DNA from 3 places in the Bradyrhizobium sp. Arg237L genome. Region 2 is predicted to be linked to each of the others. Evidence: riboswitches for the same ligand, from Rfam matches in the RefSeq annotation. Region 2 holds a riboswitch; each other region holds the start of a gene.
The links. Region 2 has a riboswitch for cobalamin ahead of OZ411_RS20160 (TonB-dependent receptor). Riboswitches for the same ligand answer to the same signal wherever they lie in the genome.

Region 1 (10,230 bases), on a different contig from region 2:
AAGAGCGACGACACCAGGCTGTCGCTGCCGGACACCCAGCCACGGCGCGCCAGCGGCAGCACGCGATAGTGCCTGCCGGTTGCGGCCTGACGTGCGCGGGCGATTGCGGCGTAGAGCCTCGTGATCGCGGCTTTCGCGCGATCCGGATGCTGCACGATGTCGCCCATCTCGCGGATCTGGTCCTTCACCTCGTCCAGCGTGCGCGGCACGCTGAACTCGACGAGATGAAGGCCGTTTGCTTTCAAGAGCTCGCGCGTTGCGCGCTTGTCGAACAGGCTGGCGACGACGATGTCGGGCTTCAGCACCAGCGCGTCCTCCGCGCCGCCGGAGAGAATCGGGAAGCGGCGCGCCTTGTCGGCGGCGAATGATTGCCAGGCCTCGCGGGAGAATCGGCTGAGGCCCAGGATCTGCTGGGGATCGGCGAGCGAGAGCAGCAACTGATCGCTGCAGACGTTCATCGAGACGATGCGCGGCGGGCTCGCCGCAAGCGCGACAGTGGTGGACAGGGCGAACGCTGCAAGGAATGCAGCGAGGCGCCGCATCAGATCTCCGCCCACGGCACGATCACCGTCTCGCGCTGATATTCGGCGCGGAAGGCGCTGACGCGGAACACATCGGCCATGACCGTCTCCGACAGCGCATCCGCCGGCGCGCCCTGCGATGCGAGGCGCCCTTGCGCCAGCACCAACGCATGGTCGGCAAAACGTGCGGCAAGGCCGAGGTCGTGCGTCACCACGATCACCAGCACGCCCTTGTCGGCTGCCGCACGCAACCCCTTCATGACGTCGATCTGGTGGCGCGGATCGAGCGAGGCGGTGGGCTCGTCCGCCAGGATGATCGGCGCCTCCACCGCAAACACGCGCGCCAGTGCGACGCGGCTGCGCTCGCCGCCGGAAAGCTCGGTGACGCGGCGCTCGGCGAACTCCATGACGTCGGCGGCCTGCATCGCCCGCACCACCGCCTCGACATCGCGCGGGGACAGCCGTGCCGGATCGGTGGCACCATGCGGATAGCGGCCGAGCGCGACGATGTCGCGCGCGGGTAGCGGCCAGTGCACCATGTGCCCTTGCGGAAGATAGCCGAAGCGTTTGGCCCGTTCGCGCAGCGGCAGCGCGGCGAGCGCCTCGCCACCCACCCTGATGACGCCATCGGAGGGAATGAGGCCGGCGAGCGCGCGCAGCAACGTGGTCTTGCCGGCGCCGTTCGGACCGACCAGCGCAACGAGATGACCTGAGGCGAGTTGCAGCGACACGTCGCTGAGCACGCGGCGGCCGGCGAGCGCTACGTTGAGATGTTCCGCGACAAGCGCCGTCATGCGACGCCTCCGCCGAGCGCGCGGCGCTCACGCATGATGAGATAGAGGAAGAACGGCACGCCGATGATCGAGGTCAGGACGCCGACCTTGATGTCCGAGGTCGACGGGATGATGCGCACCGCGATATCGGCCGCGAGCAACAGCGCCGAGCCGGCGAGCGCGCTCGGCACCAACAGCCGCGCCGGGTCGTGGCCGATCACGGGCCGCATCAGATGCGGCGCGACCAGGCCAATGAAGCCGATGGTGCCGGTGACCGCCACCGCGCCGCCGACGCCGAGCGCAACGCCTGTGATCACGAACAGCCGCAGGCGGCCGACATCGACGCCGAGACTTTGCGCGGTCTCTTCGCCAAGCGTGAGCGCACGGAAGGCGCTGGCCTGCGAGAGCAGGATGGCTGCACCAGCAACGATGAACGGCAGCGCCAGCGCGACATGCTGGAAGCTGCGATCCTCCAGCGAGCCGAGCAGCCAGAACGCGATCTCCAGCACCAGGAACGGATTGCTGGCGAGGTTCATCACCAGCGCCGTCGCAGCGCCCGCAAGGCTCGAAATCGCAAGCCCGGCGAGGATCAGGATCAACAGCCCCGCATTGCGGCCAGCGATCGCGAGCAGCACGAACACCGAGCCGAACGCGGCGATGATGGCGGCGACCGGCAGCGCGTAGGAGCGGACATCGGCCAGCCCGAGCGCGATCACCAGCACCGCGCCGAACGCCGCCGATTGCGGCGCGCCGAACAGCGAGGGCGAGGCTAAGGGATTGCGCAACAGGCCCTGCAGCGCCGCGCCTGACAGACCGAGAATGGCGCCGATCGCGAACGCCAGGATGGTCCGCGGCAGGCGGATCTCGCGCACGATCACCTGCGTTACATCGCTGCCGCCACCGAACAACGCCTCGATCACCGTCAGCGGCGACAGCCGCACCGGACCGGTGCCGAGCGAGATCAGCATCAGCACGGCAACCAACGCAATCATCGCAACGGTCGCCCCCAACCGCCGCCGCGCGGCGAGACCCGCCGCTATCGTGAAATCCTGTGCACTCATCGCGCCCTGCTTCTTGCAGCGAATTCGGTGGCAGACAAGCGACACCGGAACAAAAAAGCGTATTGGGGATGGGGCGCCGCAGTTTCGCCGGGATTGACTCGGGCGTCGCCAAAATCCTAGATGGCTCCGACGGTTCCTATCGGGATCAAAAGGGAATGCGGTACCGGGAAACTTCCCTCAAGCCGCGGCTGCCCCCGCAACTGTATGCGGTGAATCCTTCGTCATATGCCACTGGGCGTCTCGGTCCTGGGAAGGCGACGAAGGGTAACGACCCGCGAGCCAGGAGACCTGCCGTCTTACGTGGTCACACGCGACGATGTCGGTCGGGGAGTACAGACATTTGCTTCACCTGAAGCGCGAAACGCGATGGTGAGCCTCGGATCGCTGTGACGTGCCACTGACGTCATACCGAGGTCTCGCCGATGTTCTCTGCTATCACCGCCACCAAGCAACGCCGGGCGCTCCTGCTCGCGTCGAGCATGCTGGCGCCCGCCTTGTACGTTTCTGCCGCGCTGGCGCAGCAAGCGTCCTCCGAACAATTGCCACCGGTCGAGGTCAGAGCGCCCGGCGACCACAACCGCACCCGTGCCAAGCCCGCTTCCGACGGCACTCCAGGCCCCCGGCGTCCCGCGCCGGGCCAGGTGCCGACCAACGCGCAGCCGGCCGGCGGCGCAGGGTCTAGCGGCACCGCCGCTAGCGGAGCGTCATCCGGTGGTGGCGGCAGCCCGCAATTCGCTGGCATTGTCGGGACGTCCTCGACCGTGATCACCGCCGACGACATCGCGCATTCGCCTTCACACACTTTGCCGGAAATCATCGCGCAGGCGCCGGGCGTGCAGTTGCAATCGCTGTTTGGCGGCGTGAACGGCGCCAAGACCTCGGTCGACCTGCGCGGCTTCGGCGCGTTCGCCACCGCCAACACGCTGTTCCTGCTCAACGGGCGGCGCCTCAACGACATCGACATGGCGCAGGTCGATCTCTCGACCATCCCGCTGGATTCGATCGAGCGCATCGAGATCACCCGCGGCAACAGCGGCGCCGTACTCTACGGCGACAACGCGATCGGCGGCGTGATCAACATCGTCACCAAGACCGGCATCGGCGGCCCGCCGGTCTCGATCCGGGGCGAAGCCGGGTACGGCTCCTTCAACCAGCGCATGGCCGCGATCTCGACCGCGATGAATTCCGGGCCATGGTCGGCGTCGTTCTACGGCAACGGCATCAAGTCCGACGGCTACCGCGTGAACAATGCGCTCGACCAGCGCAACGGCGTCGGCAATCTCAACTACACGACGCCGGACCTGAAAGCATTCCTGACGGTGACCGGCGACGACCAGAAGCTGGGCTTTCCGGGCGGCCGAATCGTCGACCCATCCGCCGGCATCAACCAACTCGTCACCGACCGCAGGGGCGCCGCCACGCCGTTCGACTACGGCAACCAGCAGGGCGCGAGCGCGACGGCCGGCTTCACCAAGACGCTCCTGAACGGCGTCGACCTGATCGTCGATGGCGGCTACCGCCAGAGGGATACGCAAAGCGCTTTCTTCGGCACCTCGCCATTGATCAGCGCGGCGTCGACCTACAATGACGCCGCGCTGCAGACCTGGTCGATCACGCCGCGGCTGAGCATCAACAATTCGATCTTCGGGATTCCGTCGTCGATCCTGACCGGCATCGACTATTACGACGCGACGTTCCACCAGCAGCGCGGCGCGTTCCGGGGCGTGCCGCCGATCCATACCTACGACCTGTCGCAGCAGTCGCTCGCCGGCTATTGGATGCACACGGTCGGCCTCTTGCCCACGACCGATTTCTCCTATGGCGCGCGGGTGCAGAACACCTGGCTCAACGCGCGCGACCGCTACGATCCGAACGCGCCGTTCGCCTTCGACGCGCAGGCGACGCCGCTCGACCAGAGCGAGACCAACTACGCGCTGCATGTCGGCGTCGAGCATCGCTTCACCGAAATGTTCTCGGTGTTCGCCCGCGCCGCGCACGCCTTCCGCACGCCCGATGTCGACGAGCGCGTCTCGACGGGTCCCGCGTTCGACGCCTTCTTCAATCCGCTGCCGCAGAATTTCCAGTTGAAGACCCAGACCTCGCATGACGTCGAAGGCGGATTCCGCGTCAAGACGGGCCGATTCCAGGTGCAGACCAGCGTCTACAACATGGACCTCGAGAACGAGATCCATTTCAATCCGGTGCTGTTCTTCAACGTCAACCTCGAGCCGACCCGGCGCTATGGCTCCGAGACGCAGGCTTCGCTGCGCGTCAGCGATACCGTGTCGCTGCGCGGCGGCATGGCTTACACGCGTGCTGTGTTCCGCGAGGGACAGTTCGCGGGCAACGACGTGCCGCTGGTGTCGCGCTACACCGGCAATCTCGGCGTGACCTGGAATATCTGGGACAACTATCTCGTGCTCGATGCCACGCTGCGCGCCTGGAGCTCGCGCGTCATGGATAACGACCAGGCCAATACGCAAACGCGCATTCCGGGCGATGCGACGATCGACCTCAAGCTCAGCGGCGCCTATGAGCATTTCTTCTGGTCGGTCAGCGTCAACAACCTGCTCAATGCGCTCTATTACGACTACGCCATCGCCTCGAACTTCACGCCCGGCCGCTTCAACGCCTATCCGCTGCCGGGCCGGACTTTCCTCGTAAAGGCCGGCGCGACGTTCTGAAGCGATCAGCCGGTCCATAAGCCGTGCGCGGACCGGGTTGTTCCGCCCGAATCAGCCACTATGTCGTGGTGATGGGAGATCGATATGGGCGGGATCGGGAAGACAAACCAACCTCCAAAGCAGGAAGGCGGCAAGCCGAAGCCGCCGCCTCCACCTGCGCGCCACGACGAGGACGACGACTACGAAGACGGCGACATCGCCACGCCGAAGCGCGACCGCTACGGCCCCGACGACGAGCCGTTGTGAGACGCCTCCCGTCATTGCGAGCGTAGCGAAGCAATCCATCGCGCCGCTTGCGGAGACGTGGATTGCTTCGCTGCGCTCGCAATGACAGGGTGAGAGCGTTGCCCAGAATTGTAGGGTGGGCAAAGCGCAGCGTGCCCACCATTTCACGGGCGGTGCAAGGGAAGGTGGGCACGCTGCGCTTTGCCCACCCTACGGCGGCTACGGCGGCTGATGCAGTCCGGCGAAATCCTCGCGCTCGATCTTGCGGATGCTCTTCAGGTCGAGCAGATGCGCGCCGAAGCCGCCGCGGGCGACCGTCCTTGCCAGTTTCGGCGAGACCAGGGTCAGACCAGCCGTCATCGCCAGCGGCACGGCGCTGAGCCAGTCGAGCTGCACCGGCGTCAGCTCTTCGGTGCTGGCGTTGTAGGGCCCTGAGGTCTTCAGGAGATCGCCGCACTCAACCAGAATGTCGCGCCTGGTGCCGCCGCGGGAGGCCTGGCCGAGCAGCGCCTGCATCGCCAGATGCGTCCGCACGCCGGTGCGGCTCTCAGGCAAAGGCTGCGGCGTCTCGCCGAGCGAAACGCGCAGCAGCAGATCGACGAGGTCGGTGCCGGCCCGGAAGGCATTGAGCGGCTCGACCAGGCGCGGATTGCAGTCGATCAGGAGCGGCACAGGGCTGTCGATCGGCATCACGTAATCGACCGACAGCGCGCCGTGCCAGGCCAGCGTTTCTCCAATCGCTTCCAGATAGGCGTGCACCTGCGGACGGCTGACGCTTTCCTTGATCGCCTCGCCGCCGCCGACGCCGGGCGCGACCTGCCGGTAGGCGTGAAAACCGACCAGTTTCCCAAAGCAAAATACCGACTGCGCCTTCTCCGTGGTGCCGGTGACGAGATCCTGCACCAGAAGCTCGTCGGCAAAGGTATCGCTCGCGCCGAGCTCGTACAGCGCGATGTTGAAATCGGCGTCGTCGCGCACGAACCAGATGCCGCGGCTTGCCGTGCCGACCGAAGTCTTGATCACGGAGGGAAAGCGGATGGCCTCACGCAGCTCGCTCTCCGAGGTCACGATCCGCGTCGGCGGCTGCGGCAGACCCAACCGGTCGAGCAGGCGGCTGAAGCCGGCCTTGCTGTGCACCATCCGGTAATTGTCGAACCGCGGCAGCGCCAGGCCGACGCGGCCCTTCAATCGCGCCTCGGCGCGCGCGAACAGAAAACCCTGCTCATGGGTCGGCAGCAGCACGTCGAACGGCGCCTCCAGGAGCCGCTCGATATAGCCAAGGAAGCCCTCGGGGTCGTGGCGCAATCCCGGGCAGCGGTGGAATTTCCGCACAAAGCGCGAATAGCGCGACAGGCACCAGGGCGAGGGATCGCAGACTTCGACATGGTAGCCGGCAAGACCGAGGATCGTGATCGCCTCGCGCGCCGAGGTGCTCGCCCCCTCGGGGATCAGGACGCGCAGCTTTCTTGCCGGATCGGTCATGCCAGATCATTGCTGCAATGCGAGTGGCTTGTCTTGCCGCTTTAATGCCGCATGTCGCTCGGTCGCGGTTCGCCGGGTCAGCCATGCAGCGGCCTTCATGGACAAATAATGCCCAGCCGATATTTTCGCGCCAGATCATGATCCGAGCGGATCATGATCTGGCTCTCTGTTTGAGCATGATCTTTTCGGAAAACCGGTTCCCACTTTTCCGGATCATGCTTTAAGCCCCGCCGGGCATCACATTTGATGGGCTTCTCACTGATATGGCTGACGTTCTCGCCGCACCGCAGCAATTGAAGACCGACAGCGCGGCGCGCACGCTGACGGGGATTTCGATCGCGCATTGGGTCAGCCATTTCCATATCTTCGTGCTGCCGATGCTGTTCCCGTTCCTGAAAGAGCGGCTCGGCGTCGGCTATATCGAGCTCGGCTTCGCGCTCACCGTATTCGCGCTGGTCTCCGGCCTGACGCAGGCGCCGATCGGCTATCTCGCCGACCATATCGGCGCGCGAAAAATCCTCCTGATCGGGCTCTGCCTGGGCGGCTTTGCCCTGATCGGGCTCGGTTCGCATTTGAGCTATCCCGCGCTGATCGCAAGCGCGATTGGGCTCGGGCTTGCCAACAGCGTCTATCACCCCGCCAACTACGCGATCCTGTCGGCACATATGGACGAGGCGCGGATGGGCCGCGCGTTCTCAGTCCACACCTTTGCCGGCTTCCTCGGCGGCGCGGTGGCACCTGCGATCATGGCGGCGCTGGTCGCGGCAATCGGCGGGCTCGGCGCATTGATGGTCGCGGGCGCGATCGGCCCGCTGGTGGCGCTATTGCTCGTCGTCATGGGCACCCCCGACGCGGGCGCCGCGAAGGACGGGCCCGAGGGCAGCGAGAAGGTGAAAACCAGCGTGATGACGCCGGCGATCATGGTGCTGACCGTGTTCTTCACGCTGCTCAGCCTGTCGAGCGCGGGGATCAATAATTTCGGCGTGGTGGCGCTGATGGGCGGCTATGGCGTGTCGTTCTCGTCGGCCAATATCGCGCTGACCGCGTTCCTCGGCGCCAGCGCGGTGGGCGTGCTCGCCGGCGGCTATCTCGCCGACCGCACCCACCGCCACAGCCAGGTGGCGGCGGCCTGCTTTGCGGTCAATGCTGCGATCGTGGTCGTGATCGCGCTGGTCAACCTGCCATCGGCGGTGCTGACCGCTGCGCTGGGCCTGGCCGGTTTCCTCGGCGGCGTGATCACGCCCTCGCGGGACATGCTGGTGCGCAACGCGGCGCCTCCCGGTGCGGCCGGCCGCGCCTTCGGCATCGTCTCCACCGGTTTCAACTTCGGCGGCATCGCAAGCCCGCTGCTGTTCGGCTGGATCATGGACCACAACCTGCCGCATTGGGTGTTCGGCGCCTCCGCCGCCTTCATGGTGCTGACGGTGCTGCTCGCGCTCGTCACCGACCGCAAGCCGCAGGGATCGGAAGCGCGCGCAGCGGCTTGATCACCTGTTGTTTAGACCTCCTCGCGAGCGATCGCTTCCAGACGATCCGCGCAATCGCTCAGGCCGACATAACAGGCGACACCGAGATAGATGGTCTGAAGCGCGCGAACGCCGCGGTCTCGACGTGTCGGCACGCACGCGGCGCCGGTAACGTGTTCGCCGGCCTCGGCAGGCCGCATGGAAACTGCGCACTGGTTGCCTTTGGTGGTCGCGGTCACGAGAGATCTCCGCAGTGATTTTCAGGGGACACTGCGGTGCGCCTGTTACGGTCCGATCACTGCCTCGAACTAAATGCTTACGGCTGTAACCGATCGCGATAATCTGACCGGGAGGCGAGCCAACGCGGCTTGATGCGATCCTGAGCTGGCAACAGAAGAGGAGACATCTCAATGCAGGAGTACGATCTTTACATTAATCCGCAAAAGCCGACGTTAGGCCTCTATGTGCGCAAAGGGGCCGGTCTTCCCGATCTGGCCAAACCTGAGGAATGGGCATTTGACGGCACAGCGGCACAAGCCGAATTGCCGCCAGACCTTGTGAAAAGGATCGAAACCAACGGTCACGCCTTCCGCGACATGGATTAGGCTTTGACAGCACCGCCATATTTCCAGGTTGCGGCGCCATAGCGCATTGCTGAACCTCATCGGCGCCGGTTGACGGCATCGGGGGACGACCCATGATGCGGGGCAACAACAACAAATCGGGATGAAGCGCCATGACCTCAGCGCCTGACATCGTGATCCGCGGCGGCACCATTGCGGACGGCAGCGGCGGCGACCTCTATGAAGCCGATGTGGCGATCGCGGACGGCAAGATCATCGACGTCGGCAAGGTTTCAGGCAAAGGCAAGGAGGAGATCGACGCGCGCGGCAAGCTGGTGGCGCCGGGTTTCGTCGATGTTCACACCCACTATGACGGCCAGGTGACGTGGAGCCAGGACATCACGCCCTCCTCGCAGAACGGCGTCACCACCGCAATCATGGGCAATTGCGGCGTCGGCTTTGCGCCCTGCCGGCCCAGCGACCACACCAGGCTGATCCAGCTCATGGAAGGCGTCGAGGATATTCCCGAGCCGGTGTTGAGCGCCGGCATTCCCTGGGAATGGGAGAGTTTTCCCGACTACATGGACTGGCTGTCGAAGCGCAGCTTCGACGTCGACATCGGCGCGCAACTGCCGCACGCGGCGCTGCGCGTCTATGTGATGGGCGAACGCGGCGCGCGCCGCGATCCTTCCACGGTGGAGGACAACAGGCAGATGGCCGCGCTTGCTGGCGATGCGGTTCGTGCCGGCGCACTTGGCTTCTCCACCTCGCGCACCCTCAACCACCGCACCTCGACCGGCGACTTCACGCCGACCTTGAAGGCGGGCGAGGACGAATTGACCGCGATCGCCGGCGCGATGCATGGGGTCGGCCGCAGCGTGCTGCAATTCGTGCTCGATCTCTCCACCGTCCACGAAGACCTGCCGATGATGCTGCGGGTGGCGGAGAACACGAAATGCCCGATCTCGTTCTCGATCACCCAGAACGACAAGTCGCCGCGGCGCTGGCGCCAGACGCTTGACACCATCAACGAGGCAAGCCGCCGCGGGCTATCGATCACCGCCCAGATCGCGGCGCGTCCGGTCGGGCTGATGCTCGGGCTCGAATTATCGCGCAACCCGTTCCAGACCCATGCGAGCTACAAGGCGATTGCGCCCCTGCCGCTCAAGGAGCGGGTGGCGCGGTTGCACCAGGCCGAGACGCGCGCCACGATCCTCGCCGAGAACGCCAGCGACACCGACGATCCGCTGTTCTTCCGGCCGAACTACGACAAGATGTATCTGCTCGGAAATCCGCCGGATTACGAGCAGCCACCGGAGAACACGCTGGGCGCGCAGGCGCGCCGGCTCGGCAAGCGCCCGGAAGAACTCGCCTATGATGCGATGCTGACCGACGGGGGCCGCGGCATGCTCTACGTGCCGTTCCTCAATTATTCCGACGGCAATCTCGACGCGA
Region 2 (10,230 bases):
AGCATGTCATCGCGCCACGCGGCTTAGTTCGGAGACGAGGCGTTCCAGCGCCTCCGAAAGCATCGGCCCACCGCAGACCGTCAGTTTCTCGGGGATGACCAGGCGTTTCGACGGCGGATAGAAACGTTCAAGCGCCGGATGCAACAGGAAGGCTTCACCTTCGTCCTCCGCGAAGTCGCCGCTGTCAGATACAAGGAGCAAATCGGGTCTCAGCTTGACGATCGCCTCCAGCGACGCAAAACCTCCAAGCTTGTAGCCGAAATCGCTTGCCGCGTTCTTGAGGCCGATCGTGGCCAGCATGGAACTGATCAAGCTGCCACCACCCGAAACCCAGCCGCGCCGCGACAAGGCCAGCACGCGATAGGGGCGCTGCGATACCGCCTCCTTAGCGTGCTGGATTGCCGTGTCGAGCCGCCGTATTTCCGATGCGGCGCGATCCGGCTGGTGGAGGAGTTCACCCATTTGCCGAATCTGGCTCTTCACGTCCTGCAGCGAACGCGCCGCGTCGAATTCGACCACGCGCACGCCCTTGTCCTTCAGCAATTCCCGTGTTGCACGTTTGGTGAACTTGCCGGCAACCACCGCGTCCGGTCGCAATATCAGGACATCTTCGGCTTCGCCTGATAGTCGAGGGTAGGCTGCGGCCTTTTCCGCGTTCCAGGAGCGGGCGCGGTCGCGTGAATAGGGACTGAGGCCGAGAATCTGGCTTGGATCGGCCAGCGCCAGAAGCAGTTGGTCCGTGCAGACATTGATGGAAGCGACGCGTGGTAGATCGGCTGCATGAGCGGCATGTCCTCCGAGCAATGCTGCCAGCAACGCGAACGTTGCGCCGATCGCCGGCCGCAGTAGGCCAACAAGGGTCTCGCGCAGGAGCGCGATTGATGGCATGAAGCGATCATGAAGCACGGCGGTGATCTGACGGAAGCCATTGCGCGCCATGGCGGCGAGCCTGCGGACTGGCTCGACCTGTCGACCGGGATCAATCCCTGGCCGTGGACGACTCGGCATCCCGTTCCAGGCAGTGCATGGACGCGCTTGCCATCGCGGGCCGACGAGCAGGACCTCCTCGCCGCGGCGCGCGAAGCTTTCGGCGTACCCGACGATGCGGATATCGCGGCCGCCACCGGCACCCAGACGCTCATTCAATGGATCCCGTATCTCGCAGGTCCCGGAGCGGTTGCGATCGTCAGTCCGACCTATGGCGAGCATTCGGCGGCGTGGAGCAGCGGAGGCAGGGAGATTCTCGCAGTGAATGATCTCTCCGCGCTGCCTGAACGCGCCATTCACGCGGTCGTCGTCAACCCCAACAATCCGGATGGACGTATCGCCGATGGCGGGGCGTTTCGGCACGTTGCCGAGCGGCTCGACCGCCGCGGAGGCTGGCTGGTTATCGACGAGGCCTTTGCCGATGTCGATCCCGCCATCAGTGCGGCCAGAATGAGCGCCGACCTTCCCATCCTCGTGCTGCGTTCCTTCGGCAAGTTCTATGGGCTCGCGGGGCTTCGCCTTGGCTTCGTGATCGGCCGACGCGACATCGTTGAACGTATCTCGGCGGCGCTGGGTCCATGGCCAGTCTCCGGCCCGGCGCTCCACCTGGGCACGGCCGCCTTGCGGGATCGATCCTGGGCCGACGAGACGCGCGTGAAGCTCGCTCGCCAGTCGAGCAAGCTGGATCATGTCCTTACAGAGGCCGGCCTTCAGCTTGTCGGAGGGACCACGCTCTTTCGCCTTGCCTCCCATCCCGATGCCCCGAACTTGCACACCGAACTGGCACGACGCCACATCTGGTGCCGCAGCTTCGACTGGGCACGCGAATGGCTGCGATTTGGCCTTGCGTCGGACGATGGTCTCGATCGCCTGGCTAGCGCGTTTCGCTCGATCGGATAGCGCATCCCGCGCGCTCATCATCACATCCGTTTCACCAGTGGGCACTGAACCCGGCGTAAGCCGCAGGCCCGGTCGTGCCGTAGTTGTACACTTCCTGATAGTGCTCGTTGAAAATGTTCTCGCCGCGCAAGTACACCTTCCAGGTCTCATCGATCTTGTATTCGGTATAGAGGTCGACGCGGACGTAAGGGTCCAGTGGCTGCGTCTCGTTTGAACCGCTGTAGCGTTTCGACACCGCGAGCACGCGCGGCTCGATCAGCCAATCCTTGATCGGTGTGATCGGGAACGAGAATCTCGCCAGGTTTTCCGGCCGGCGCGCCAGCGTCAGGCCGGTCGAAAGATCCTTGGCCTGCAGATAGGTATAGGCGGCGTTGAATTTCAGGTAGCCCGGCAGGATATCGACGTTGACCCCGAGCTCCAGTCCGTCGGTTTCGGCGCGCGAGACGTTGACGTAGTGCCCGAGCGGATGCGCCGCATCGGTCACAAAGTCGATCAGGTTGCTGAACCGGTTGCCGAAGCCGGTCAGCGAAACCACGACGCGGCCTCCGAACAGGCTTTGGTCGATGCCGGCGTCGCAGCCGAAGCTCTCCTCGGGGCTGAGCGCGGAATTGCCGTAAGTCGGCGCATACAGTTGATAGAGCGTTGGCGCCTTGGCGCCTGTCCCGGCGCTCGCATGCAGCTTGGTGCCGGTCTCCGCGATCGTGTACGCCGCGGTGGCTCGCCATGTCTCGAACCGTGCGACGTCAACGACGTCGTCAACCCGGCCGCCCATCGTGATGTTGAGCCGCTCGCCGATCGGCAGTTGCCACAGTGCGAAGACTGAATTCGTGTCCTGTGTCCCGGCGAGCTGTGGCGTCGGCGCGCCGGGAATCGGCAGCAGGTTGGTGGTGGAGGTGCTCGCCGTTTCATGCTGGACGCGCGATCCGATGATGAGCGATCCGAGCGGGCCGACCTTCAGGTTGCCCTGATATTCCAGGCCTGTGCTGTCGCCGACGAAATTGGAGAGGATGGAGGTCGTGTTCTGCGGCAGCTTGTTGGTCTTGTAGGTGACGTCGTCGAACGAGCGATCGATGTGCGTTTCAAACGCGCTCACGCTATGGGTGAGGATGCCACCGAACGTGTCGAATGAGGCGCGTCCCCAGACCTGCTCGAGAAGGCGCGTCGCGCTCGACGGCGTGTCCGGGAACGTTCCGCTGGCTTGGTCGTAGGCGGACCGCGTGAACGAGGCCAGCATGCCCGTCTCCAGGCGCACGCCTTCGCCGGCGTCGTAGCCGACGCGTGCTGAGCCGCCGACGCGGTCGAAGCCGTCGCGCTCGAGGGGACCATACTTGGCTTCGAGCGCGGGGATGCGATAGCCGTAGCGTGAAAAGCCGTTGCTGTGCTGCCCGTTTCCCGTGAATGCGTAGGACCACGGCCCCGAGGTTCCGGTCAGCGATGCGCTGCTGCTCGCCGTGCCGTAGCTTCCTCCCTCGGTGCTGACGTCGAGCTGTGCCGGACCGGAGCCCTTCTTGGTGATGATGTTGACGACGCCGCCCATCGCGTCCGATCCGTAGAGTGCGCTCTGCGGGCCTTTCAGCACCTCGATCCGCTCGATCGCGCTCGGGGCGAACATCGCGAAATCGAAATCGCCACTGGCGGCGGTCGGATCGTTGACCCTGATGCCATCGATCATGACCAGCGTCTGACCGGTATTCGCGCCGCGCAAGCGCACATTGGTCGTTGCGCCTGGCCCGCCGCTTTCGGTGATATCGAGCCCGGGCACCGTCCGCAGCGCGTCGACGAGCGAGGTCGGATTGCTGGTCGCGAGCACTTCGTGCGTGACCACGCTAACCGAGCTTCCGGTACGGCTCGCCGGCTCCAGCGTACGGTCGGGGGTGACAACGACTTCGGGAGTTGCCGGAGCGGCTTCGGTACTGGGCGCTGGGCGCGCAGGACCAGTCGTTGAAGACCTTTGCCTGTTCCTCGTGGGAGGTTTGGACCGGACCTCCGGATTGATGACAACAGCAGGAAGCTGTTCGGGACCCGATTGGGCCATCGCGCCAGTGTGACTGCATGCGACAACGGCCGCACACCCGGCAAGAAAACGCCGCAAGCTCATAAATGCCCTTCCGCCGACCCACCGTCGAACGAGTTGATACTCGTCAACGGCCGGTCTCCTGGCTCGCGGTCGTCTCGCGATCCGCCTTCCCAAACCTGCCCGGCAGGTCCAGTGGCATCCGGATCGCGAAAAATATCCGCTTACAGTTGCGGGGGCAGCCGCGGCATTGGGGAAGATTCCCGCACCGCGTTCCCGTTTCACCCTACAAAGGGCACCGATGACGTGCGCAAAGAAGCACAAGGCGGAGCAAAACTCAAATCGATAACGATCAGAACCCAACAGCATTTTTCCAGATCGCTGATAGCGGCGACCTGAATGACGAACACAGAAAGTTGCTGACAGGCGAAAGGACGGCAGATGGCCAATCCTGCAGCCTTATGCGAGCATGACATGTCACCCACACGCGGCGCTAGACCTGGATGATTCTGCTGACGTGAGCATCGACAGATTCAACGGAGGAACAGGAAATGTCGCTCCCATGCAAACTCGAACGCAGCCTCCTCAGCCACGACGAATACGAGACGATCCGCCTCACGCATCATCCCGCCATCTATGACGTCGAGCCGACCGATCTTGCGGACATGCGATCCCGCTTGCGCAAGATGCGCGATAAGGAGCGAACGCTCGGCCGACAAAAGCGGCGAGAGACGCGCGGAAAAGGTCAGGCTCGCGGCGCGAACTTCCCTGGAACCGCCGAGCGCCCTTCGCAACGCAAGCAGGTCTTTGCCGCAGCACTGAAGCGGGTAAACGGCGAGCTCAGGCGTCTTCACAACCTGGCAGCTCGGACCGCCAATGTCGAAGCGGCTCGAAAGGCTCTCGCGCTGCGAGCCGCGAGCTTTGTTCCCTATCCCTCCGCCGGATCCACCGCCAATGAAGGCAAGGTGCCGCGCTTGAGCACGCGCCGAAGAAAGATCGTCACAGGCGCGCGAATCGGACGAGTGTCGCAGGCGACGAAAGTCGCTCAGGCAATCCGCGATGCGCGAGGTGCATGAGCCTGCGCTGATCGGCCCGGGCCAGCTCGATCGGCCAAGTTAGCGGTAATCTCAGCCGTCAAAACGATCCAAAAACCGAACCCAGTATCAAGACGGCAACAAGTGCGATAATGCAACTGACGATCACGGTCATCACCATGTCGAGATAGCTTTCACGGTGAGTCAGACCACTGATTTGCAATAGCAGCAACACCGTGCCGTTGTGGGGGAGGGCGTCGAGAGTGCCCGCGCTCATCGTTGTTATGCGATGCATCAATTCGGTATCGATGTGATGCTCCGTGCCAAGACGCAAGAAGTCGTCGCCAAATGCATTGAGCACAATTGCCATACCGCCAGAAGCAGTACCGGTCAGCCCCGCCAGCACATTCATAGAGACAGCCAATGAGACCAGCGGTCCTCCGGAAATCGAGAATACCGCATCGCGAACCGTCGCAAATGCCGGCAACGCGGCAACCACTGCGCCGAATCCGACAAGACTAGCGATCATCAACATCGGCAAGGCTGCAGAATTCGCCCCGGCGTCGAGACTTTCGCGCAAGGATGGCAAACGTCGGAGGTTGATGAGAAGGACCGTCAAGTTTGCCGCCGCGAGAGCCACGACAACTGACCAGACGCCGGACACGGCCCCGATCGTAGTACCGCCCCACTCGGGCTCGGACAGGAACGAAAAATCGAGGCGCGGGAATACGACAAGCGACATCAAGAAATTCGTGAGGATAACGACGATGAGGGGCAGTACGGCCAGGGCGAAGGGAGGCACATTCTCGGCCTGCTTGCCGTGCGGCAACTCGGCCGGGTCGAAGTCGGCCGCCGGCGCCGCTTGCTCGCGAACCATCTCGTCAACGACAGGAGTGGTATCCGCCTCGCCTCCGTAACCTTCGCCAGCCTTGCGCGCGGCAGCCTCGGCCCGGCCGAGCCACCACATGCCGAAGGCGAAGATGATAGCGGATGCGATGATACTCAGCCCGGGGGCGGCGAAGGTGGTGGTGCCGAAGTACGGCATCGGAATGGCGTTGTTGACCGAGGGGGTTCCCGGCATCACTGACATGGTGAACGTGAATGCACCGAGGCCGACGGTTGCCGGCAACAAGCGGCGCGGGATGTTCGCGGCCCGGAACATCTCGTGAGCCATGGGCGCCAGCACAAAAAATGCGACGAACACACTCACGCCGCCGTAGGTCACAATAGCCGAGGCGATCACCACCGCGAGCATCGCGCGGCTGGCTCCCAACTTGTTGGTCAAATACTGCGCGATGGAGCTGATCGAACCGCTGTCGCCCATAAGCTTTCCGAACAACCCGCCTAGCAGAAACATGGGGAACCACTGCGCGACGAACCGCGCCGCTCCGGCCATGAACGTCTGCGTCCAGTGCGCGAGCAGCGGTTCGCCCGAGAATACGGCCGCGATGAGCGCCGCCAGCGGAGAGACCAGCAGAACACTCACTCCACGGTACGCGAGCCACATGAGCAGGGCTAAACCAAGCAATATCCCAATGAGTCCCATGGCTCAGGCCTCCCTCAGCAACGACTTGAGATCTGCGATTCGATGACGTTGGTGCTTGTCCGCGCGCACTGCCAAACTCCGGTCGCCCATGCAGGCTCTCCCAAAAGTGCTGATCTAGGTTGTACGCGCTTTCACGACATCGCCAGCGCCAGCCGCAGTCGGCTCGAAGCATTGGCGCGGAAGAAGGAAGATCCATGTGACGAGCACAAAAGGCGCGGTCAGCGCGGGGATGGCGAACGGCGTCAACGCAACGTTCAGCGCCGCTTGTGCGATGACGGTGAACAGCGTGCCCAGCATGGCGTAGATCGCGACTCGCCAGCTCGGTCGGTAGAACACGGTACCCAGCGCGATCGCGGTCAGTACCGGGCTGAAGCCGAGAAGCCCGCCAGTGATCAGGTCGCTTTCAGCGCCGAAAAGATGGGCCACCAGGACTGCCAGTATCGCGCCGGCGAGAGCGAACGCGGCGGCAGTCAATGAGTTCACGGCCAGGCCAGCGAGCAGCAGCAGGGCCGCCACAGCACTCGCCTTCAGGAAGACCTGTGAGATGCTTTGAAGCACGCCCTGGAAGAGGTCGATGAGCTTGAGCGGGCTGGCCTCATAGGGTTGAAAGGCGGTGATGACGTTGCCGGACGGCAGCGCAGTCCCCACGAGACCGGAAAAACCATACGTAGCCAACAAGAGGAGCCACGTCGTCAGCACGAATGGAAATGTGAGGCTGGATACACCCCAGGGCTTGACGGCGTTGGCAGTCCCGAGCATCACGATGACCGAAACCGACGCTCCCAGCACCACATACACCCACATGAGCGCGCTCGGCGATAAAAATGTCGCCAACGCGAGTCCGACAAGGACGGCGTTGTATCCATAGAGCCCGGAATAGAGCGGCTCGTTATCGACGTGAAGCCATTGCGCCGTTAGGTTTGCCACGACGACCGCGACGATCCCCGCAATTGCCACTCGGGGTACGCCGGCCGCGTATGAACCCCAGGCGATCGCGGCCAGAAAGAGAATCCCGGTCAGCGGGTTGTTCTGAAACATAACTTGTCCGATGCTGCGCAAATTGATGTCCAAGAACCGCAATGCACCTGACGATGCGGAGAGGTGTTCCCACTTTGCCAAGATCGTTTCCATTGCAGCCTCCTTGAACGTGTCGGCACCGGCTGTTGGAGATCATCTGTTGGCGCCGTCGATCCCTATCGCCATAGATAAGGCGGAGGTAGCGCTGCGCCGATGACCTCCTTGCGTACCAGTCCCCAGAACTCCCGTACTTTGGCTTTCACCTGCGCGGTTTCACGGCCCAGCACCTTGAAGATCAGGCCGGCATCATTGGGCAGATGACAGGCGCCGAACGCCACGCCTTCCGCGAGGCTCACATCGGCTTCCGCACGCTCGTGGATGCGTTCTGCCTTGTCCTTGGGTGCGCACAGGATCACGTTGGCGAACACATCAAAGGAGTTCATCACGCCAGTCTGCCGCATCAGATATCGGCGCGGCTCGATCACCAGCTTCTCTGCGAACAAGGGGCGACCATCGGGCCGCGTGGCCGACGTTGATATCGACAATACGGTTGCTCCGAAGCACCCGTCCGGACGATGGTGCTTGCGGCCGGGTTGAATGATTTCCGAAAACAGCAGTGTGGCCGACGGCGCCACGCAGATCTGTGTGTCGCTGAGAAACCGCGAGTGCCGGTGCGGGATCACGGGATCCGGAAGAAACTCCAGGTATGCGTCATCGGCAAGCGTGATAGTCTGGCTCTGCGCCGCATAGTTGGCGTCCATCGCGTGAATCTTGGTTGCCGATTGCGAGGTGAGGTGTGCCTGTGCGCGCGGACCAAGGGTGATATCAAGAGCGAGCCTGTCTCCCTGCAGCACGCAGCCCGTGGTGGTGATTAGGAACACGCAGGCCATATCAGGCATCTCTTCATCGCAATGCAGCGCGCGCTGCACCATGTACGGCGCGTGCCGCTGCAAGTTCGCCAGGATCGTTTGGCCGGAGCGGTGCTCGAAGCCGAGACGTAGGAGACCTGTCTTGCCGACACTGCCACTCCTCATCTGCGGCGGTTCATCCTGGAACGGAGCGAATTCCGGCATCGATGCGCCGAGCGCTTCGGCGCGGGCCCAGGGAGGGAAGGCCGCCGGTATCATGCTGGCCGCCGTGCCCGCGGATTGATATCGAACAGAAACTCTCGTTCGATCAGCGCAACCAACTCCGGAATGCCTTCCCCCGTCTTGCAGTTCGTGAACAGGAACGGCTTTCTGCCGCGCATCATCTGTGAGTCCTGTTTCATCACCTCAAGGCTGGCCCCGACATAGGGTGCAAGATCGGTCTTGTTGATGACCAGGATGTCGGAATACGTGATCCCGGGTCCGTTCTTGCGCGGGATCTTGTCGCCCGCGGCGACGTCGATCACATATATGAAATAGTCCACCAACGCCGGCGAGAAGGTCAGCGTCAGATTATCACCTCCGCTTTCGATCAGCACGACGTCGCTATCCGGAAAGCGCCGTTCCATATCCTCGACCGCGGCGAGGTTCATGCTTGGGTCTTCGCGCACCGCGGTATGAGGGCAGGCACCGGTCTCCACGCCGAGGATGCGTTCCTGGAGCAGAACGCCCTTGAGGGTACGCTGAACGTGCTTGGCGTCTTCGGTCGTCACCACATCATTGGTAATGATGAGCACCTTGATGCCGAGATCCAGCAAGCGCGGTGTAATGGCTTCCACGATCGCGGTCTTGCCTGACCCGACCGGGCCTCCAATGCCGATGCGCGTGATATTCTTCGACATTCCAAGCTCCATTCAACGTCAGTTCATGAACAGGCGCACATGCGCTCTGGTGTGGACGGCGGCCAGAATTTCCGTCAAAGGCGCAAAGCCTGCCATGTCCGACAGTCGCGCCGCCGCGGCGGTCGCGTACATCTCGTCTAATTGCCCGGTGAGCTCGTAGAGAATTTTCTGCGTCTCGATGTGGCTGACCTTCATCAGTCGCAAGGCCGCGCCGAGGATCGTTGTGGCAACGCCATACTGGTGCACGACAAACGCTTGGTAGGCAGGTAGATTCTGTACGGCGAAATTAATCGCCAATGCGATGGGATAACACCCGGGAGTAACGGACGTCGCTATGCATTCACGCCATCTGTAAAGCAGCGGCGCACCCACCACCTCGACCCCCATCTCCGTGAACTTCTTGCCCATGCGAACCGACATTGCTCGCGCTTCGTCGGAAAGCTTGCGCGCGTATACCTGCGCATCGATTCGGGCGAGGGTGTCGACCTCTCCGGCAGTTGCGGCGCGATGCGCGGCGATCAGCGCGATGCAGTCACCGCGCGCCGCCTGCTCTACCGCGGTGCGCGCGAACGCTCGAAGTGTAGCCGCGTTGGTGACGACGCCCTCCTGAACGGCGGATTCCAGGCCGGAAGAAAACGAGAAGCCGCCGATGGGGAACATCGAGTCACCAAACTGCAGCATCCGCGAGAGAAAAGCGGCGCTCCTCGACGCATCGACACGGTCATTCTCGGTGGTCACGCGCAGAACCGGCCGTTGCCGGCGATGTTTGTCCGTGAGCGGCGGCTCCCGGATGGGAGTGGGCATGCGTCGGCGGATGTCCGTACGCGCGTCCGGTCTCCGCCTCGACGCCGGCATAGCTCTCGTGCGTGTGTGAATGCACTGGCCCTTCCGCGCCACCGAAAAGCCGACGGGATTCATGCGGAGCGAGGTAGGGAACGACCTCTCGTCCGGCTACGAATTCGTA
Region 3 (10,230 bases), on a different contig from region 2:
CAGCCCCGCGGCGGCCGATTTCCGGCTCTGCAACAATACCGCCAGCCGGGTCGGCATCGCGCTCGGCTACAAGGACGCGGAGGGCTGGACCACCGAGGGTTGGTGGAACATCTCCTCGCGCTCCTGCGAGACCTTGCTGCGGGGCAATCTGGTCGCGCGCTATTATTACATCTACGCGCTGGACTATGACCGCGGCGGCGAATGGTCGGGCCAGGCCTTCATGTGCTCGCGCGACAAGGAGTTCACCATTCGCGGCACCGAGAATTGCCTGGCGCGCGGCTATGACCGCACTGGCTTCTTCGAGGTCGATACCGGGGAGCAACGGGCGTGGACCGTACAACTGACGGAAGCCAACGAGCAGCCGGCGCAGAAGGTGCCGGGAATGCCGGGCGGGGTCGCACCGGGGACTCCCCCAGTGCCAGGCCTGCCCAATCCACCGGGCGGAACGCCTCCAGGCGCGTCTGGTCTACCTCCAGCCGCACCGCCCGGAAGCAAGCAATGAGAAGACTACGTCGGATCAAGATCCTCGCGACCTTGGGTCCCGCCTCCTCCGACAGCGCAATGATCCGCAAGCTGTTCGAGGCCGGCGCCGACCTCTTTCGCATCAACATGAGCCACACCCCGCATGACAAGATGCGGGACCTTGTGAAGACCATCCGCAATGTCGAGTCCAGCTACGGCCGGCCGATCGGCATCCTGGTCGACCTGCAGGGGCCCAAGCTCCGGCTCGGCGCCTTTGCCGAGGGCTCAGTGCAGCTCAACAACGGCCAGAGCTTCGTGCTCGATTCCGACAAGACGCCGGGCGACAGCACCCGCGTCAACCTCCCGCATCCGGAGATCCTGGCGGCACTGCGGCCCGGCCACGCGCTATTGCTCGATGACGGCAAGGTGCGGCTGATTGCGGAAGAGACCTCGCCCGACCGCGCGGTGACGCGCGTGGTGATCGGCGGCAAGATGTCGGACCGCAAGGGCGTCAGCCTCCCCGACACCGACCTGCCGGTGTCGGCGATGACGCCGAAGGACCGCGCCGATCTCGAGGCCGCGCTGACGACGGGCATCGACTGGATCGCACTGTCCTTCGTGCAGCGCGCCGAGGACGTCCACGAGGCCAAGAAGATGATCCGCGGCCGCGCCGCAGTAATGGCGAAGATCGAGAAGCCGCAGGCGATCGACCGGCTGGCCGACATCATCGAGGCATCCGATGCGCTGATGGTCGCGCGCGGTGATCTCGGCGTCGAGCTGCCGCTGGAGCGCGTGCCGAGCCTGCAGAAGCAGATGACGCGGATGGCGCGCCGCGCCGGCAAGCCGGTGGTGGTCGCGACCCAGATGCTGGAATCGATGATCCAGGCGCCGGTGCCGACCCGCGCCGAGGTCTCTGACGTCGCCACCGCCGTCTATGAGGGCGCGGACGCGATCATGCTCTCGGCGGAATCGGCTGCCGGCAAATATCCGGTGGAAGCGGTCACCACCATGAACCGCATCGGCGAGGAAGTGGAACGCGACCCGACCTATCGCGGCGTGCTCACCGCGCAGCGCGCCGAGCCGGAGCAGACGGTGGGCGATGCGATCGCGGATGCCGCGCGCCAGATCGCCGAGACGCTCGACCTCTCGGCGATCATCTGCTGGACCTCGTCAGGCTCGACCGCAATCCGCGTCGCGCGCGAACGGCCCAAGGTGCCGGTCGTTGCGATCACGCCGAACCTGGCGACGGGCCGCAAGCTCTCGGTCGTGTGGGGCGTGCATTGTGTCGTCGCCGAGGACGCGCGCGACCAGGACGACATGGTCGACCGCGCCAACTCCATCGCGTTCAGGGATGGCTTTGCCCGCGCAGGCCAGCGCGTGATCATCGTCGCCGGCGTCCCCCTCGGCATCCCCGGCACCACCAACATGGTCCGAATCGCCTCCGTCGCGCCCCAAAGCGACACGGAGAAGTGACGGGCGTTCGTACGGCGCATAACCTCGTAGGGTGGGCAAAGCGCAGCGTGCCCACCATTCCGGAACGCAACTGTCGACAGATGGTGGGCACGCTTCGCTTTGCCCACCCTACTTCGCTCTTGGCGCCTACGCCCCCACCAGCGCCTTCGCGGGCGTGGTGGCCTGCACCACGAGGCCGCGGGCGCGGGCGTCCATGACGCCGACGGCGCGCAATGCGAGCAGCGTCACCGTTTGCACGGCGTCGCGCAGCTTGGCGGGATCGTCGAGATTGTCGGGCGCGAGCGGGCCGACCAGCGACTCATGCAGCGCGCCGAGCAGCGCGGTGGCGGCGAGCGCGGTGTCCTGCGCCGGCAGGTGGCCGGCGCGTACCGCGGCATCGATTCGAGTGGCGATTTCGCCGGCGATCTCGCGCCGGCTGGCAAGCCGCGAGGCGGTGACATCGACATCGACAGGCTCGGCCAGGATGCCCCAGGCGAGCTTACGCTGCGACAACACATGGACGGCAACCGTGGTGACCGCGGCGGCCAGCGCCGAGGACGGCCCCGGCGCGGCATCGGCCGCCCGGCGAATCGCGGCGAGTTCGTCGCGCGAAACCTCGGCGATCAGCTCGGAGATCAGGTCGGCCTTGGACGGGAAATAACGGTAGACGGTTCCCGCCGCGACATGGGCGCGGACCGCGACGGGCGCGATCTGCACCGCGGCCATGCCGCCATCCGCCGCCGCTTCGCGCGCCGCCGCCAGAATGGCGCTGCGCCGGGCGGCCAGCCGCTTTACCACTTGATGGGTTCGCCGATAGACCATGGCGCGGTTCCCGTCCCCAGGCTCTCGCCGGCTCGGGATCGGCCGAACGAGACTTCACTATTTTGGGCGATCGAGCGCGGATCGCTACAAAAGATGAACACCTATTCATGGCGTCTGGCAAGACGGATTTGTGCCGTCTGGAATGCACAAAAAGAAGGGGTCCCACCGCCGGACCTTGGTTACTCCCAGCTTAACGCGCCGCCGTTCTGGTATTCGATCACGCGGGTCTCGAAGAAATTCTTCTCTTTCTTCAGGTCCATCGCCTCCGACATCCAGGGAAAGGGATTGTCGGCTTCATCGAATACCGGCGCGAGCCCGAGTTGGGCGCAACGGCGATTGGCGATGAAGTGCATGTAGGTTTCGCAGAGTGCCGCGTTCAATCCGAGAAAGCCGCGCGGCATGGTGTCCCGCCCATAGGCTGCTTCGAGCTCGGCCGCCGTCCGCACCATCTCGCGAATCTCCTCCTGGAACGCCTTCGTCCAAAGATGCGGATTCTCGATTCGGATCTGGTTGATGACATCGATGCCGAAGTTCAGGTGGATGGATTCATCGCGCAGGATGTACTGATACTGCTCGGCGATCCCGACCATTTTGTTGCGCCGGCCGAGCGAGAGGATCTGCGCGAAGCCGGTGTAGAACCACATGCCTTCGAAGATGACGTAGAAGGCGACGAGGTCGCGCAGGAACGCCTGGTCGGCTTCCGGCGTCCCGGTCCTGAAATCGGGATCGTCCAGATGCTGTGTATGCTTCAGCGCCCACGCCGCCTTGTCCGTGATCGAGGGCACCTCGCGGTACATGTTGAACAGCTCGCCTTCATCGAGCCCCAGGCTCTCGACGATGTACTGGAAGGTGTGGGTGTGCACGGCCTCCTCGAAGGCCTGCCGCAACAGATATTGCCGGCATTCCGGATTGGTCAGATGGCGATAGATCGCGAGCACGATGTTGTTCGCGACGAGGCTTTCGGACGCCGCGAAGAAGCCGAGATTGCGCTTGATCGCGCGGCGCTCGTCCTCAGTCAGGCCGTCGCGCGATTTCCACAGCGCGATGTCGGCCTGCATCGAGACTTCCGTTGGCATCCAGTGGTTGTTGCAGGCGGCAAGATATTTCTCCCACGCCCATTTGTATTTCAGCGGCAGCAACTGATTGACGTCGGCGCGGCAGTTGATCATCCGCTTGTCGTCGACCGAGACACGGCCGCCATGGCGATCGATGGCGCCGAGGCCGGTCTGGTTGCCGGCTGCGGTGACGTTCATGACGGGGATGGCCGCGTAGCGCGCGGGCGCGGCGGGCTCTGACCAGTCGAGCATGGTGTTGTTCCTTATTCCGCTGCTCACTGGCAGGCTTCGCATTCGGGATTGTCGATCGAGCACGCGATGGCGCCGGACAAGTCCGGGGCGGTGGACATCGCCGGGGCAACTGTAACGGCGTTGAGCTTGCCGTCGGTGCCCTTCAGCGTCGACTTCTCGACATGGGTGGCGCTGCGCGAGCGCAGGTAATAGGTCGTCTTCAGGCCGCGCTGCCAGGCCACGCGATACAGCGCATCGAGCTTCTTGCCGGAGGGGTTGGCGATATAGAGGTTGAGCGACTGCGACTGGTCGATCCACTTTTGCCGCCGCGCCGCCGCCTCGATCAGCCAGGCGCTGTCGATCTCGAACGCGGTCGCGTAGAGCGCCTTGACATCATCGGGGATGCGGTCGATCGCACCGAGACTGCCATCGAAATATTTGAGGTCGCTGACCATCACCTCGTCCCACAGCCCGCGCGCCTTGAGATCGCGGACCAGGAAGGCGTTCACGACCGTGAAGTCGCCGGACATGTTGGATTTGACATAGAGATTCTGGTAGGCGGGCTCGATCGACTGCGCCACGCCGCAGATGTTGGAGATGGTTGCCGTCGGCGCGATCGCCATCACGTTGGAATTGCGCATGCCGACCGTCTTGACGCGCTCGCGCAAGCCCTCCCAGTCCAGCGTGCGCGAGCGGTCCATCGCGACTTCACCGCGCGCTTCGGCAAGCAGCTCGATCGAATCGATCGGCAGGATGCCCTGGCTCCACAGCGATCCCTCGAACGACGGATAACGGCCGCGCTCGGCGGCGAGATCGACGGAAGCCGAGATCGCGTGATAGGCGATCGCCTCCATGCTGGTGTCGGCGAAGGTGACCGCCGCCTCGGACGCAAGCGGGATACGAAGCACATGCAGCGCATCCTGAAATCCCATCAACCCGAGGCCGACCGGCCGGTGCCGCAGGTTGGAGCGCCGTGCCTCGGGGATGGTGTAGAAATTGATGTCGATGACATTGTCGAGCATCCGCATCGCCGTCGCGACCGTCCGCTTCAGCCTGACCGAGTCGAGCCCGCGCTCGCCGATATGGTTGAGCAGGTTGATCGAACCGAGATTGCAGACCGCGGTCTCCTCGTCCGAAGTGTTGAGCGTGATCTCGGTGCAGAGATTGGAGGAATGGATCACGCCGACGTGGCGCTGCGGCGAACGCAAATTGCAGGGGTCCTTGAAGGTGATCCAGGGATGCCCGGTTTCGAATAGCATGGTCAGCATCTTGCGCCATAGATCGACCGCGCGGATCTTCTTGGATACGCGCATCTCGCCGCGCGCGGCCTTGTCTTCGTAGGACGCGTAGCGCTCGGCAAAAGCCTTGCCGTAGAGATCATGCAGATCGGGCGTCTCGTCCGGCGAGAACAGCGTCCATGCGCCATCGGCCTCGACGCGCTGCATGAAGAGATCGGGCACCCAGTTCGCAGTGTTCATGTCATGGGTGCGGCGGCGATCGTCGCCCGTGTTCTTGCGCAGGTCGAGAAACTCCTCGACATCGATGTGCCAGGTCTCGAGATAGGCGCAGACCGCGCCTTTGCGTTTTCCACCCTGGTTGACGGCGATCGCGGTGTCGTTGGCAACTTTAAGGAACGGCACCACGCCCTGGCTCTCGCCATTGGTGCCCTTGATGTGCGCGCCAAGCCCACGCACGCGGGTCCAGTCATTACCGAGGCCGCCGGAATATTTGGCAAGCAGCGCGTTGTCCTTGATCGACTTGAAGATGCCGTCGAGATCATCAGGAACAGTGGTGAGAAAGCAGGACGACAGTTGCGGCCGCAGCGTGCCGGAATTGAACAGCGTCGGCGTCGACGCCATGAAGTCGAAGGAGGACAGGAGATTGTAGAACTCGATCGCGCGTGCCTCGCGGTCGATCTCGCGCAATGCCAGACCCATGGCGACACGCATGAAGAAGGCCTGCGGCAATTCGATCCGGTCGCCGCGGACATGCAGGAAATAGCGATCATAAAGCGTCTGCAAGCCGAGGAACTGGAACGCGAGATCGCGCTCCGGCTTCAGCGCCGCGGCGAGCTTGTTCAGGTCGAAGCGGGCGAGCTCGGGGTCGAGCAATTCGGCGCGGATGCCGGCCTTGATATAGACCGGGAAGTATTCGCCATAACGCACGGCCATGTCCGCCTGCGACGCAGTGGTTGGTGTGCCCTGCACGAAGGACAGCACTTCGGTGCGGAGCTTGTCGAGCAGCAGGCGCGCGCTGACATAGGCGTAATTCGGCTCCTGCTCAACCAGCGTGCGCGCCGCCATCACGCTGGCGAGCGCGAGTTCATCCTGGCTGATGCCGTCATACAGATTGCGCTGGATTTCTGCCACCACAGGCGCGGCGTCGACGCCGTCGAGCCCGGCGCAGGCTTCGCCGACGATCATCGCCAGCCGCGCATGGTCGAGCGGCACTTTGGTGCCATCCGCGAGCGTCACATGGATGATCGGCCCGCTCGGTGCCTTCACAGATTTCGCGGCCTGCTGCTCGGCGCGCTGCCGCGCCCGCTCCTCGCGATAAAGCACGTAGGCCCGCGCCACCTTGTGATGGCCGCTGCGCATCAGCGCCAATTCGACCTGGTCCTGGATGTCTTCGATATGAAAGGTGCGGCCCTCGCTCATCCGGCGCGACAGCGCGCCGACGACTTCCGCGGTCAATTCCTCGACCGCCTCGTGCACGCGGCGCGACGCTGCCGCCGTATGACCCTCGACCGCGAGGAAGGCCTTGGTCATTGCCACCGAGATCTTGCCGGCATCGAATTGCGACACCGTGCCGTTGCGGCGGATCACCTGCATCGGCAGCCGCGCTTCCGGCGCCGCGATCGCTTCGGGGCGCAGGTGGATGAGAGGCGCGACTGCTGCTTCGCGATCGAGAGAGAGTGACATCTTGCAGACCCCGTGATGTTTGTTGGGGCCGGATGCCGGAGGCGACGCTGCGTGATGATGCCGGCGGCGCACCGACATGAGCCTGCAAGCGACCGCCGGGACACCCCGCCCGTGGACGTTCTTTTGCTGTCGCGGCAGGTCTCCTGGCTCGCAGGTCGGCGTTACTCCCCGTCTTCCCAATGCGATGCCGCATCAGTGACGTCTAAAGTCGGGAGCAACTCACTGCTTACAGTTGCGGGGGCAGCGCCGGATTCTCGCGATAAATGCGCGATCACTGGCTTCCCTCTTAGCCACCATTCCTTGCGTCATGATGGACCGTGACAGCTACATCTGGTGCGATTTGGGGAATGGTGTCAATGGGACGTATGGGCGAAGCGCAGAAATTTCGGCCCATGCCGTCGATGCTGTGAACAACCGGCGCCACGCGCACGTGATGTCATCCGAGTTGACGTTCGCGCGATCTTGCCGGTAAGTGAACGCGTCGTGGTTCTTCGGAGAGATCTTTTTTCCGGAGCTAAGAGGGAAGCCGGTGTGAAGCCGGAGCTGCCCCCGCAACTGTAAGCGGCGAGCCGCGGTCCACAATTGCCACTGAAGCCTGCAAAGCTTCGGGAAGGCCGGACCGCAGCAACGACCCGCGAGCCAGGAGACCTGCCTCGACAACATACACGTCCTCGGGCGGGGTGTCCCGGTGGTGCGGTTGCGATTCCGTGCACACCTCGCGCAGGGAATCCAGACGTGTCACTACGGCCTTTGCCCCCAACTCATGGGGTTAAGCCAATGTCTTCCACTTCACTTGCTGTTGCATCTCTCGGAACGCCGCGGATCGGTCCGCGCCGTGAACTGAAATTCGCGCTGGAACGCTTTTGGTCCGGCGCATCGGACGAAAAGACGCTGATCGAAACCGGCATCGGGCTCCGTGCGACCAATTGGGCGCGGCAGAAGAAGCTCGGTATCACCGTGATCCCGTCGAACGATTTTTCGTTCTACGATCAGGTGCTCGACACCTGCGCGATGGTCGGCGCGATCCCGGAAACCTATGGCTGGACCGGCGGCGCAGTGCCGCTTGCGACCTATTTCGCGATGGCACGCGGCACCAAGGCCGACGCGCATGACGAGGCCTGCGGACATGGCCATCACACGCACGGCGTGGCGGCGCTCGAAATGACGAAATGGTTCGACACCAACTATCATTACATAGTGCCGGAGCTTCGCAAGAACCAGTATTTTGCGCTCGCCTCGCGCAAGCCGATCGAAGAGTATGAGGAGGCGAAGGCACTGGGTTATCAGACGCGCCCCGTGCTGATCGGCCCGGTCACGTTCCTGAAACTGGCCAAGTCCAAGGACGCGCATTTCGACACGCTGTCGCTGCTCGACCGGCTCTTGCCGGTCTACATCGAAGTGTTGCGCGAGCTCGCTGCCCGCGGCGCGGAATGGGTGCAGATCGACGAGCCCTGTCTCGCAACTGATCTGGACGCCGCCGCTCAGCAAGCCCTACGGCGCGCCTATTCCGGAATCGCCAAAGCAGTGCCGGACATCAGGATCATGCTGGCGACCTACTTCGGCGGGCTCGGCGGCAATCGTGCGGTCGCGTTTGACCTTCCGGTCGCCGGCCTGCATCTCGATCTCGTGCGCGCGCCTGAACAGCTCGGCGATCTCATGGATGTTCCGAAGCAGCGCGTGCTGTCGCTCGGCGTGATCGACGGCCGGAATGTCTGGCGCGCGGATCTGAGCCGGATCCTCGATCAGCTCAAGCTCGTTGTCGCAAAGCTCGGCAAGGAACGCGTCCAGATCGCGCCATCGTGCTCGCTGCTTCATGTGCCAATCGATCTCGCGCTGGAGACGAAGCTCGATCCCGAGGTGAAGACCTGGCTCTCATTCTCGGCGCAGAAGCTCGAAGAACTTGCCGCCCTCGGCGCAGCTCTTGGAAGTGGCCGGGCCCATGCGTCCGAAGCGATCCGAGCATCCGATGCCGCCGCGGCCGCGCGCAAGATCTCGCCGCGGATTCACGATGCGAAGGTTGCCCAGCGTCTCGCCGCCATCGATGACGGCACGCGCCATCGTGCCAGCCGGTTCGCCGAGCGCGTCGAGGTGCAGCGCGAGCGGTTCAACCTGCCGCGCTTCCCGACCACGACCATCGGCTCCTTCCCGCAGACGACCGATGTCAGGAACGCACGCGCCGCGCATGCCAAGGGCGCACTCAGCGATACCGCGTACAAGACCTATCTGCAGCATCAGACCGCGCGCGCCATCCGTTGGCAGGAGAGCATCGGGCTCGACGTCCTGGTCCATGGCGAGTTCGAGCGCAACGACATGGTGCAGTATTTTGGCGAGCAGCTTTCCGGCTTCGCCTTCACCGAACTCGGCTGGGTGCAGTCCTACGGCTCGCGTTGCGTCCGGCCGCCGATCCTCTACGGCGACGTCTCGCGACCGCAGCCGATGACGGTCGAATGGTGGCAATTCGCGCAGTCGCTGACGACAAAGCCGGTGAAGGCGATGTTGACCGGCCCCGTGACCATCCTGAACTGGTCGTTTGTCCGCGACGACCTGCCGCGCAGCGAAGTGTGCCGGCAAATCGCGCTCGCTATTCGGGATGAGGTGCACGATCTCGAAGCGGCCGGCGCCGGCATGATCCAGATCGACGAGGCAGCGCTGCGGGAAGGCCTGCCGCTGCGCAGGTCGGAATGGAAGACCTATCTCGATTGGGCGGTCGACAGTTTCCGCATCTGCGCCTCCGGCGTGCAGGACGAAACCCAGATCCACACCCATATGTGCTACTCCGAGTTCAACGACATCATCGACGCCATCGCGGCGATGGACGCCGATGTCATCTCGATCGAGACCTCGCGCTCGAAAATGGAATTGCTCGACGCCTTCCGAAATTACCGCTACCCGAACGAAATCGGCCCCGGCGTCTACGACATCCATTCACCGCGAGTGCCTGACATTGGCGAGATCACCGATCTCCTCAAGCTCGCAAGGCAACGGCTCTCCGACACCCAGCTCTGGATCAATCCCGACTGCGGCTTGAAGACCCGCAAGTGGGAGGAGGTGCGCCCGGCGCTCGCCAACATGGTGGCCGCCGCGCGCGAATTGCGGTCGCTTGCCTAAACAGTGAGGCCCCGTCTCGTATCCTGCGGCGGCTCAAGAAGGAGAACCCCATGCGCTTCTGGATTCAATGCACGAGGTTCGAGACGGGGCAGCCCATCCACATCAACATCGCGCTCGTCGGCAGCATGCGGCGCGACGGCGAGCGCACCGTGCTTGCCTTCGTCGGCGGCGATGGCGAG

Region 1: it holds a riboswitch for cobalamin, as region 2 does, so the genes downstream of both, OZ411_RS41225 (TonB-dependent receptor) here and OZ411_RS20160 (TonB-dependent receptor) in region 2, are expected to answer to the same signal.
Region 3: it holds a riboswitch for cobalamin, as region 2 does, so the genes downstream of both, OZ411_RS31740 (ribonucleoside-diphosphate reductase subunit alpha) here and OZ411_RS20160 (TonB-dependent receptor) in region 2, are expected to answer to the same signal.

Annotation. Positions count from the first base shown of each region.
Region 1 is NZ_JAQMIL010000124.1:676-10,905, reverse strand. It holds gene OZ411_RS41240 (ABC transporter substrate-binding protein) at 1-542, opposite strand, end outside; gene OZ411_RS41235 (ABC transporter ATP-binding protein) at 542-1,315, opposite strand; gene OZ411_RS41230 (iron ABC transporter permease) at 1,312-2,355, opposite strand; cobalamin riboswitch at 2,469-2,666, shown strand; gene OZ411_RS41225 (TonB-dependent receptor) at 2,778-5,039, shown strand; gene OZ411_RS41220 (hypothetical protein) at 5,124-5,285, shown strand; gene OZ411_RS41215 (hypothetical protein) at 5,484-6,746, opposite strand; gene OZ411_RS41210 (MFS transporter) at 7,010-8,233, shown strand; gene OZ411_RS41205 (hypothetical protein) at 8,245-8,451, opposite strand; gene OZ411_RS41200 (hypothetical protein) at 8,623-8,817, shown strand; gene OZ411_RS41195 (amidohydrolase family protein) at 8,949-10,230, shown strand, end outside.
Region 2 is NZ_JAQMIL010000031.1:53,122-63,351, reverse strand. It holds gene cbiB (adenosylcobinamide-phosphate synthase CbiB) at 1-5, opposite strand, end outside; gene OZ411_RS20170 (ABC transporter substrate-binding protein) at 7-888, opposite strand; gene cobD (threonine-phosphate decarboxylase CobD) at 898-1,887, shown strand; gene OZ411_RS20160 (TonB-dependent receptor) at 1,919-3,922, opposite strand; cobalamin riboswitch at 4,016-4,219, opposite strand; gene OZ411_RS20155 (hypothetical protein) at 4,579-4,977, shown strand; gene OZ411_RS20150 (GntP family permease) at 5,036-6,481, opposite strand; gene yut (urea transporter) at 6,596-7,612, opposite strand; gene OZ411_RS20140 (urease accessory protein UreD) at 7,675-8,430, opposite strand; gene ureG (urease accessory protein UreG) at 8,622-9,266, opposite strand; gene OZ411_RS20130 (urease accessory protein UreF) at 9,285-10,004, opposite strand; gene ureE (urease accessory protein UreE) at 9,988-10,230, opposite strand, start outside.
Region 3 is NZ_JAQMIL010000066.1:339-10,568, reverse strand. It holds gene OZ411_RS31760 (DUF1036 domain-containing protein) at 1-502, shown strand, start outside; gene pyk (pyruvate kinase) at 499-1,935, shown strand; gene OZ411_RS31750 (TetR/AcrR family transcriptional regulator) at 2,062-2,736, opposite strand; gene OZ411_RS31745 (ribonucleotide-diphosphate reductase subunit beta) at 2,916-4,043, opposite strand; gene OZ411_RS31740 (ribonucleoside-diphosphate reductase subunit alpha) at 4,067-6,943, opposite strand; cobalamin riboswitch at 7,059-7,278, opposite strand; cobalamin riboswitch at 7,411-7,614, shown strand; gene metE (5-methyltetrahydropteroyltriglutamate--homocysteine S-methyltransferase) at 7,721-10,051, shown strand; gene OZ411_RS31730 (hypothetical protein) at 10,102-10,230, shown strand, end outside.